3 regions of the Promicromonospora sp. NPDC057138 genome follow, and region 1 is predicted to be linked to each of the others. Evidence: predicted binding sites of a transcription regulator. Region 1 holds the regulator's gene; each other region holds the start of a gene.
The links. Region 1 encodes HspR, which represses chaperone genes until heat shock. Its sites were predicted from a motif close to AAGTTGAGTCNNNNNGACTCAACTT; they were not measured.
Positions count from the first base shown of each region.

Region 2: a site for HspR is predicted at 1,693-1,717, ahead of clpB (ATP-dependent chaperone ClpB). Genes of this name have one in related genera too.
Region 3: a site for HspR is predicted at 1,713-1,737, ahead of dnaK (molecular chaperone DnaK). Genes of this name have one in related genera too.

Region 1 covers NZ_JBHUUX010000030.1:4-3,275, reverse strand. Annotated here, with positions in the region: gene ACFT2C_RS16745 (sigma-70 family RNA polymerase sigma factor) at 1-125, opposite strand, end outside; gene ACFT2C_RS16740 (hypothetical protein) at 272-1,039, shown strand; gene ACFT2C_RS16735 (DUF1540 domain-containing protein) at 1,150-1,458, opposite strand; gene ACFT2C_RS16730 (heat shock protein transcriptional repressor HspR) at 1,625-2,077, opposite strand; gene ACFT2C_RS16725 (DnaJ C-terminal domain-containing protein) at 2,169-3,173, opposite strand.
Region 2 covers NZ_JBHUUX010000065.1:10,781-14,052, forward strand. Annotated here, with positions in the region: gene clpB (ATP-dependent chaperone ClpB) at 1-1,636, opposite strand, end outside; gene cpt (chloramphenicol phosphotransferase CPT) at 1,763-2,350, shown strand; gene ACFT2C_RS24240 (helix-turn-helix domain-containing protein) at 2,347-2,682, shown strand; gene ACFT2C_RS24245 (sulfite exporter TauE/SafE family protein) at 2,754-3,272, shown strand, end outside.
Region 3 covers NZ_JBHUUX010000034.1:1,193-4,464, reverse strand. Annotated here, with positions in the region: gene ACFT2C_RS17940 (dipeptidase) at 1-611, shown strand, start outside; gene ACFT2C_RS17935 (hypothetical protein) at 613-885, opposite strand; gene ACFT2C_RS17930 (GNAT family N-acetyltransferase) at 1,093-1,635, opposite strand; gene dnaK (molecular chaperone DnaK) at 1,820-3,272, shown strand, end outside.

The DNA.
Region 1 (3,272 bases):
GCGCGTGCTGCGGCAGCGTGGCGCTCGTAGAGCACACCAAAAGCGTCACGGTCGCCTGACCTGACCTGCAGGATCAGTTCCGCGTCGCTCGGGGTCTCCCCGGTGCTGCTCTCGGCTTGCTTCACGTCTACCCAGACTCTCGGCAGTGTCCTGCCCAAGACTATAGAGCCACGTCGCCGTTTTAGGGGTGGAAAAAACATTTCGCGGGTGAAGTCCAGTACACCACCTCCGAAGGTGCGTCATGATGTGTCCCTGTGAGGGTCCCTTCATCATGAGCGAATCCCAGAAGGAGACGCAGGTGCGTGTGCATGACCTGCGCGAGCGGTGGCGCGCTACGAGCCTCGCTTCGGTGTGGATTCGGCCGAACGACTGGGAGCATCCCGCCGCAGAAGCGCTCGCCGAGGCGTTGGCCAACGGGCGCGGCGTCATCGCACCCGCAGAACGACTGGGAGCCGCCCGAGCCGCCGTCGGCGCCGGCATCACGGAGGCGCTGGACGACGTCGCCTGCCTCTACGCCGCGTTCGGCCGCCCGACCGACGTCGGCGCGCTGCGCGCCGCGGCGATCGGCTGGGTCGGGGAGCGCGAGCGCGTCCCGTACCAGATAGCCACGCACGACCCATCGACCGGACTGCCGACCGGCGAGTACCTCGGCGAGCGGCTGCGCGAGACCTACGGCGCGGCGCTGCGATCGGGGAGCACTGCCGGGGCGTCCCACTGCCTGCTGGTGCTCGACGTCGGCCTCGACAACCTCGACACGTGGCAACGGCTCGCGCGGTCCGCCGCGATCGGCCGGACGCTGCACCAGGTGTTCGGCGAGGGGCATCCGATGGCCGCGATCGGCGACGGCACCTTCGTGGTGCTGTGCGAGCGCGGCCCCGCGACCGCCGAGCTGGGCCAGTCGCTCCGCCGCGTCGTGGAGCGCAACGCCGAGGTGCTCGGCCTCACCACCGAGGTACGCCGACCCACCCGGGTCTGGGTGGAGCGCCTGCCCGGGACGCACGACGCCGCACTGATGCTGCTGGACCACCTGGCTCGCTGAGCCCCACCTCTGAGGCCCGCATCTGGGACCCCACATCGCACGACAGAGCGCCTACTCACCGTCGAGTAGGCGCTCTGCTCGTTCTTGGGGCTGTCTTGCGACGCGGGCCGTCAGCGCTCCTCGAACGTGAGGCAGTCGGGGTGTGCCGGGACATCAGGCCCCGGGCCCACGCGGACCGCCGTCGCGCTGCATTCCAGGTGGTCGTTGTGGACGCACTCTTCGCGCTGGCAGGCGCCGACGTGGGCGACGACCTTCTCGAGGCCGCCCTTGTGGCTCAGCGGGATGAACGTGGCACAGGAGGCGTCACCGGCGTGCCCCGCGATGGTGACGGCGCCGGCGTGGCAGCCGTGCTCGTGGTTGTAGCCGCAGCCGTCGATCGAACACTCCGCGACCTCGGGCATTTCCATCAGCGTGCTCATGGGTTCTCTCCTCGCGTGGTGCGCCGGCCCTCCCGAATGGCTCGATCATATTCCGGAAATGCAGAACGCGTGGAGCAAGGAATGCCTTACCTACATTTTCGGGCGCATTTCTTGATTAACGAAAGAATTGCGTTGCCGAAATCTCCGTGGAGCCGGCGAGAACCGGTCAGCTCTCGCGCCGGGGCGACGGGCGCCAGAGCACGACGGCGCCACCGCCGACGGTGCGATGCTCGAGGTCGACCCGCATCGCCGCGCTGCGGACCCGCTGGCCCCGCTGCACGACGACGACGTCGCCGGCGTCCGGGCCGGCGGCGAACACGCGGCTCTCCTCCTGGACGCGCATGAGCAGGTCACCCAGGCGTTCCTCCAGGACCGAGACGTGTGCCTCCAGGTCGAGGATGCGCTTGATCCCGGCGAGGTTCACGCCCTCGACCTGCGCGAGCCGCTGCACCTGCAGCAGCCGCGCGACGTCGCGGCGGGAGTAGCGGCGGCCCCTGCCGCGGGTGCGCCGGGGCACCACGAGGCCGAGCCGGTCGTACTGGCGCAGCGTCTGCGGGTGCATTCCCGCGAGCTCCGCCGCCTTGGAGACGGTGAGCACGGGTGTGTCGTCGTCGACCATGTGCGCCTCCCTGTCTCTTTCGCGCCGTCTTGCGTTCCGGCAGGTTAACCGAACTCGGCGCGGTGGGGTATCCGCCCCACCGCGCCGATAATCATTCCGCCGCCCGCTCGGTCAATCCGACGCGCACGTCCTCGCCGTCGCTCTCGGCCGCGAACGCCTCGAGCGCGTCCTTGGCCTTCTTGCTGAGCTTCTGCGGCACGACCACCTGCACGCTGACGAGCAGGTCGCCGGTCGCGTTCGCTGTCCGCACGCCGCGCCCCTTGACGCGGAGCACCCGGCCTGACGGCGTTCCCTCCGGCACCTTCAGCCGCACGGTCGAGCCGTCCAGCGTCGGCGCCTCCAGCGTGGTGCCGAGGGCCGCCTCCGCGAACGTGACGGGCACGGTCATGCGCAGGTCATGGCCGTCCAGCGTCCAGACGGGGTGCGGCGCCACGTGCACGGTGACCACGAGGTCGCCCGGCGGACCACCGTTGACGCCCGGGCGGCCCTTGCCGCGCAGGCGGATCTTCTTGCCGTCGTTGATCCCCGCCGGGATGCGGGCGGTGATGGTGCGGCCGCCGACCTCGAGGTCCGCGGTCGTGCCCTCCACCGCCGCGCGGAATGGCAGCGTGACCTGCGCGGCAACGTCGGCGCCGGGGCTAGGTGCGGTGAACCCGGTGGTGCCGGCCGAGGGGTACCCCGACCTGCCGCCACCGAACATCGAGCCGAGGATGTCGTCGAAACCCACGCCGGCCGAGCCCTGCGTGTAGCGAACCCGCGGCCCGCCACGGCCCGCGCCCTGGCCGCCGAACATCGAGCCGAGGATGTCCTCGAATCCGCCCGCCCCGGCACCGCCGGGACCCGCGGAGAAGCGGGCGCCGCCGGCCATCGCGCGCACGGCGTCGTACTGCCGGCGCTGCTCCGGGTCGGACAGGACCGCGTAGGCCTCGCCGATCTCCTTGAACTTGGTCTCCGCGGCCACGTTGCCCTGGTTCTGGTCCGGGTGATGCTGGCGCGCCAGCTTGCGGTAGGCCTTCTTGATGGCCGCGTCGTCGGCGTCCTTGGGGACACCCAGCACGGCGTAGAAGTCCTTCTCCATCCAGTCCTGACCGGTCATGACACCTCCTTCCGCGTCGATACCGGTGGTGGGGGGGGGGGGCGGGGGGGGGCCGGCGCACAGCCACCACACCCCAAAAAAACCGCCCCCCGCCAGCCC
Region 2 (3,272 bases), on a different contig from region 1:
TCATGGGCGGGGTCTCGACAGGCTCGACCAGCGACTCACCGGCGGTCGAGCCTGTCGAGACCTCGCTCGTCGCCTCTGCCTCTTCGGCCGCCGTGAGCTCCTTCTCGACCACCGGGATCTCGCCGTACTGGATGCGCGCGGCGCCCTCGAGGTCGCCCTCGCGCAGCTTGCGTTCGGCGTCGGTGCGCAGCTCGTCGAGGCGGGCGCGGAGGTCACCGACTCGGTTGTGCCCGGCCTTCTCGGACTCCCAGCGCGCGGTGAGCGCGGCCAGTGCCTCGCGGCGGTCGGCCAGATCGGCCCGCAGCCGCTGCAGCCGCTCCTTGGAGGCGGCGTCCTCGGACTCGGACAGCACCACCTCCTCCATCTCGAGGCGCGTGACGACGCGCTGCAGCTCGTCGATCTCGATCGGGGAGGAGTCGAGCTCCATGCGGAGGCGCGACGCGGCCTCGTCGACCAGGTCGATCGCCTTGTCGGGGAGCTGCCGCCCGGAGATGTACCGGTCGGAGAGCGACGCGGCAGCCACGAGCGCGGAGTCGGCGATCGTCACCTTGTGGTGCGCTTCGTAACGCTCCTTGAGCCCGCGCAGGATCGCGACCGTGTCCTCGACCGACGGCTCGCCGACGAAGACCTGCTGGAACCGGCGCTCCAGGGCGGGGTCCTTCTCGATGTGCTCGCGGTACTCGTCGAGCGTGGTGGCGCCCACCATGCGCAGCTCGCCGCGGGCGAGCATGGGCTTGAGCATGTTGCCCGCGTCCATGGCACCCTCGCTGCCTGCGCCCGCGCCGACCACGGTGTGCAGCTCGTCGATGAAGGTGACCACCTCGCCGTCGGACGACCTGATCTCTTCCAGGACCGCCTTGAGTCGCTCCTCGAACTCGCCGCGGTACTTCGCGCCGGCCACCATCGAGGCCAGGTCCAGCGCGACGAGGCGCTTGCCCTTGAGGGACTCGGGCACGTCGCCCGCGACGACCCGCTGGGCCAGCCCCTCGACGACGGCGGTCTTGCCGACGCCGGGCTCGCCGATGAGCACCGGGTTGTTCTTGGTGCGGCGGCTCAGTACCTGGATCACACGACGGATCTCCGAGTCGCGGCCGATCACGGGGTCGAGCTTTCCGTCCCGGGCGCGCTGCGTCAGGTCGGTGCCGTACTGCTCGAGCGCCTTGTACGTGCCCTCGGGGTTGGGGCTGGTGACCCGGCCCGATCCCCGGACGGCGGGCAGCGCGCCACGCAGGGCGTCGGCCGTGGCCCCGGCGGCGGACAGGATCTGGGCCGCGGGCGACTGGCCGGCCGCGACGGCGATCAGGAGGTGCTCCGTGGAGACGTACTCGTCGCCCAGCCCCTGTGCTTCCTTGGACGCCAGGTCCAGGACCGTGGCCATGGCCCGGCTCGCGCTCGGCTGGGCCGTGCTCACGCCGCTGGTCTGGGGCAGCGCGACGAGGGCCGCCCGCACCTGCTGGCCGATCGCCTGCGCGTTCGCCCCGACCGCGTCGAGCAGCCCGACGGCGACGCCGCGCTCCTGCTGGAGCAGCGACGCCAGCAGGTGGACCGGCTCGAGCTGCGGGTTGCCGGCCGCCGACGCCGACTGGATCGCGTCGCCGATCGCCTGCTGCGACATGGTCGTGAACTTGGTGTCCATGAAGCCTCCCAGGGCTGGTGAAGGTGGGCAGATCCCTACCCGATGAAACCTCGGCAAAGTTGAGTCTATTCCGCTCAACTTGGTATTCACTGTAGCGCGCGCCACCGACACTCGTACGGTGGCGGCATGCACACCCAGGTCATCGTCCTCAACGGCGGTTCGAGCTCCGGGAAGTCCCGGATCGCGCGCAGCCTCCAGGCCGTGCTTCCCGATGCGTGGCTGTCGCTCAGCGTCGACACCCTCGTCGACGCGATGCCCGCCCGGCTGACGACCGGCGGCGACGGCATCGGGTTCGCGGAGGACGGCGGCGTCGACGTCGGGCAGGAGTTCATGACGCTGCAGGACGCCTGGATCGCCGGACTGGTCGCGATGGCGCGCGCGGGCGCGCACCTCGTGGTCGACGACGTCTTCCTCGGAGGCGCCGCGTCGCAGCGGCGCTGGCTGGACGCCCTGGGCGACGTACCGACGCTCTGGGTGGGGGTGCACTGCGACGCGGCCGTCGCCGAGGACCGCGAGGCCGCCCGCGGCGACCGCGTGTCGGGTATGGCCGCGAAGCAGGCCGACGTCGTCCACGAGGGCGTCGCCTACGACCTGGAGGTGGACACGACGAACACCGAGTCCATGGACTGCGCGCGGGCCATCGCAGCACATCTGGGGTACCTGTCGGAGCGAAGTGCTGTCGAGCAAACACCAACGCGGGGAGGACGATCATGAGCACGTTCCACAAGTGGAGCGACATCCGTCCGGGCATCGTCGAGTCCCTCGGCGGAGAGGAAGCGCTCGAAGATGCTCGTCAGCAGACGCAGGCATATATCGATGGATATCGCCTCGCGGAGCGGCGGCGTTCGCTCGGCATGACCCAGAGCGATGTCGCTGACCGGATGGGCGTCTCCAAGAGTTGCATCTCCCAGATCGAGCGCGGTGAGGTCTCGACGTTCAATGTCATCGCTCGCTACGTCGATGCACTGGGCGGACAGATCCAGGTGTCGGCAGTCTTCGGCGACGACCACTACATCCTCCGCGGCACGGGCACCTCTGCCGCGTAGCCAGGAGAACTGGCAGTACCGCGGACTGACCCGCTCGACGACCATCGCGGCGCACCTGAGATCATCACGGGGTGACCGAGCAGACTGATGCCTCCCTGACCCCATCCCGCTCCGTCCTCGTCGGGATCGTCGGCGGGACCTTCTCCGGGCTGTTCGGCCTCGGCGGCGGCATCGTGATGGTGCCCCTCCTGACCTCGCTCGGCGGCCTGACGCAGCGCCGCGCCAGCGCCTACTCGCTGGCGGCGATCCTGCCGGCGGCGATCGTCGGGTCCATCCCGTACCTGACGCACGACGCCGTCGACCTCATCGCCTCAGGACTGCTCGTCGTGGGCTCCGTGATCGGCGCGGTGGTCGGCGCGCGGCTGCTCGCCCGCGTCCCCGAGACCCTGCTGCGCTGGCTGTTCGTCGGGGTGCTCGTCGCGGGGATCGTGCGGTCGCTGCTGGACGGGTTCGGCGAGCCGCCGTCGGTCGACACCGCCGAAGGGCTGCCCAGCGTGCTCGACGGCGTGGGGATGGTCGGGCTGGGCCTCGTCATGGGCATCGCGTCCGGCCTGCTCGGTATCGGCGGAGGTCAGCTCGCCGTGCCGGGC
Region 3 (3,272 bases), on a different contig from region 1:
TGCGCGAGATGAACCGCCTCGGCATGCTCGTCGACCTCTCGCACACCTCGGCCGGCACCATGCGCCACGCGCTGCGCGTCACCTCGGCCCCGGTGATCTTCAGCCACTCCAGCGCCCGCGCCGTCTGCGACGTCCCCCGCAACGTCCCCGACGACGTCCTGGGCACCCTCGCGACCAACGGCGGCGTCTGCATGGTGACGTTCGTGCCGCAGTTCGTCTCACCCGCCGTCGCCGAGTGGCGGGCCGCCGGCGCCGACGCCGCAGCCGCCGAGGGGATCAGGAACGCCGACATCGGCACCTTCGAGCCGTTCATGAAGCAGTGGCAGGTCGCCCACCCGCAGCCCACCTCCACGCTGTCCGACGTCGTCGCCCACGTCGAGCACGTGCGCGAGGTCGCCGGCGTCGACCACGTGGGCCTCGGCGGCGACTACGACGGCACGCCCAACCTGCCGGAAGGGCTGGAGGACGTGACGGGCTACCCGCGCCTGCTCGCGGCGCTCGCGGACAACGGCTGGTCCGACGCCGATCTCGGCAAGCTGACCAGCGGGAACACCCTGCGAGTGCTCCGCGACGCCGAGTCGGTGGCGACGTCGGCCCGGGCAGCGGGCTGATTCAGCCCGGAAGCTGGACCACCTTGCGCTGGAAGCCCAGGGCCACCTTCTGCAGGGACTCGAGCGGCTCCTGCTCGTTGTGGTAGCTGATCTGCCGCAGCATCGAGCCGGACGAGGCGAGCAGAGCGACGATCACGTCGCGTGCGTCCTCGCGCGTCTCGAGCGCCTCCTGGAGCAGGTCCTGGACGTGAGGCGACCGGAGTCCGTCTTCCTCGGGGTCGAGGAGAGCTGTCAGGAGCGCTATCGACAACGAGCTTCCGTGGATGCTTGCCATGGTGGTCTCCCCCCGTCGGGGCCCGGGGTCCCGGGCATCAGGCACCCGCGGGCTGGCCCGCGGGGTACGCGTCCGATGCCCCACCCCCTGTGGCCTCGGTCGTGCACCCTTGTGTACCGCAGGTCCGGGCGTCGCGCCTGTTGACGGGGGTGAAATAGTGCCGGGTGTGGCGTGTCGCACGGCGCTCCGGCTCACCCGCTCACCGGCTCACCGGTGGAGGATCAGCTGGAACATGACGTGGTCCTGCCACTCGCCGGCGATCTCCAGATAGCTCGGCGCGAAGCCGATCCGCTCGAAGCCGATTCGGGTCAGCACGGCCTGCGACGCCTCGTTGTGCGGCAGGGTCACGGCCTGCAGGCGGTGCAGCCCCAGCTCGTCGCGCGCATGGACCACCAGGGCCTCGATGGCGCGGGTCATCAGCCCCCGCCCGGTGAACCGGGAGTCGAGCCAGTAGCCGACGTGACCGTTCTCGAACGCGCCGCGCACGATGTCGGTGAGGTTCAGGCAGCCCACGATCTCGCCGTCCGACTCGAGCACCGTGTGCAGCGCGCGGCCCGTGGAGTTCTCCAGCACCTGCGCCCACAGCCGCTCCTTGTGCCACTCCTCCGTGTAGAACGCCTCGGGGCGCGCGGGGTCCCACGGGGCGAGGTGCTCGCGGTTGCGCATGTAGGCGTGGGCGATCGCCACGGCGTCGTCCTTGGTCAGCTCGCGCAGCGTGACGTCGTCGGTCAGGGCGGTGTCGAAGGGCATGGCGACACGATAATCCCGTGCCGTCACCGGCAGTCGTCGGCGAGATGCGGCACGGGGGAACTTTTCGGCTCCCACCGGGGTTGAGTGATGTGGACTCAACTTTGCGGTACCGAGCTTGCTTCCCGGCGGACTCCGGCCTAAGTTGAGTGCAGAAGACTCAATCTGTCGTAGGAAGGCAGCCAACATGGCACGCGCAGTAGGTATCGACCTCGGCACCACGAACTCGGTGGTGGCAGTCCTCGAAGGTGGCGAGCCCACCGTCATCGCCAACGCGGAGGGCTCGCGGACCACCCCCTCGGTGGTCGCGTTCTCCAAGACCGGCGAGGTCCTCGTGGGCGAGGTCGCCAAGCGTCAGGCGGTCACCAACGTGGACCGCACCATCTCGTCGGTCAAGCGCCACATGGGCACTGACTGGTCGGTGGACATCGACGACAAGAAGTACACCCCGCAGGAGATCTCCGCCCGCATCCTGGGCAAGCTCAAGCGCGACGCCGAGGAGTACCTGGGCGAGCCCGTCACGGAGGCCGTGATCACGGTCCCGGCGTACTTCAACGACGCCGAGCGCCAGGCGACGAAGGACGCCGGCCAGATCGCCGGCCTCGACGTCAAGCGCATCGTCAACGAGCCCACCGCGGCCGCGCTCGCCTACGGCCTGGACAAGGGCAAGGAGGACGAGCTCATCCTGGTCTTCGACCTCGGCGGCGGCACGTTCGACGTGTCCCTCCTTGAGGTAGGCAAGGACGAGGACGACTTCTCGACCATCCAGGTGCGCGCCACCTCCGGCGACAACCGCCTCGGCGGCGACGACTGGGACCAGCGCGTCGTCGAGCACCTCATCAAGCAGGTGAAGAACTCCTCGGGCGTCGACCTGTCCAAGGACAAGATCGCGCTCCAGCGCCTCCGTGAGGCCGCCGAGCAGGCGAAGAAGGAGCTCTCGTCCGCGACGAGCACCAACATCTCGATGCAGTACCTCTCGATGAGCGAGAACGGCCCCATCCACCTGGACGAGAAGCTCACGCGCGCTCAGTTCCAGCAGATGACGCAGGACCTCATCGACCGCACCAAGGCGCCGTTCCACGCGGTCATCCGCGACGCCGGCATCTCGGTCTCCGACATCGACCACGTGGTGCTCGTGGGTGGCTCCACCCGCATGCCCGCCGTGACCGAGGTCGTCAAGGAGCTCACCGGTGGCCGCGAGCCCAACAAGGGCGTGAACCCGGACGAGGTCGTCGCCGTCGGCGCCGTGCTGCAGGCCGGTGTCATCTCCGGTGACCGCAAGGACGTCCTGCTGATCGACGTCACCCCGCTGTCCCTCGGCATCGAGACCAAGGGTGGCGTGATGACCAAGCTCATCGAGCGCAACACGGCCATCCCGACCAAGCGGAGCGAGGTCTTCTCCACGGCCGACGACAACCAGCCGTCCGTGGCGATCCAGGTGTTCCAGGGCGAGCGCGAGTTCACGCGCGACAACAAGCCGCTGGGCGTCTTCGAGCTGACCGGCATCGCCCCGGCCCCGCGCGGCGTGCCGCAGATCGAGGTCACGTTCGACATCGACGCGAACGGCATCGTGCACGTGTCCGCCAAGGACCGCGGCACGGGCATGGAGCAGTCGATGAAGATCACCGGCGGCTCGGCCC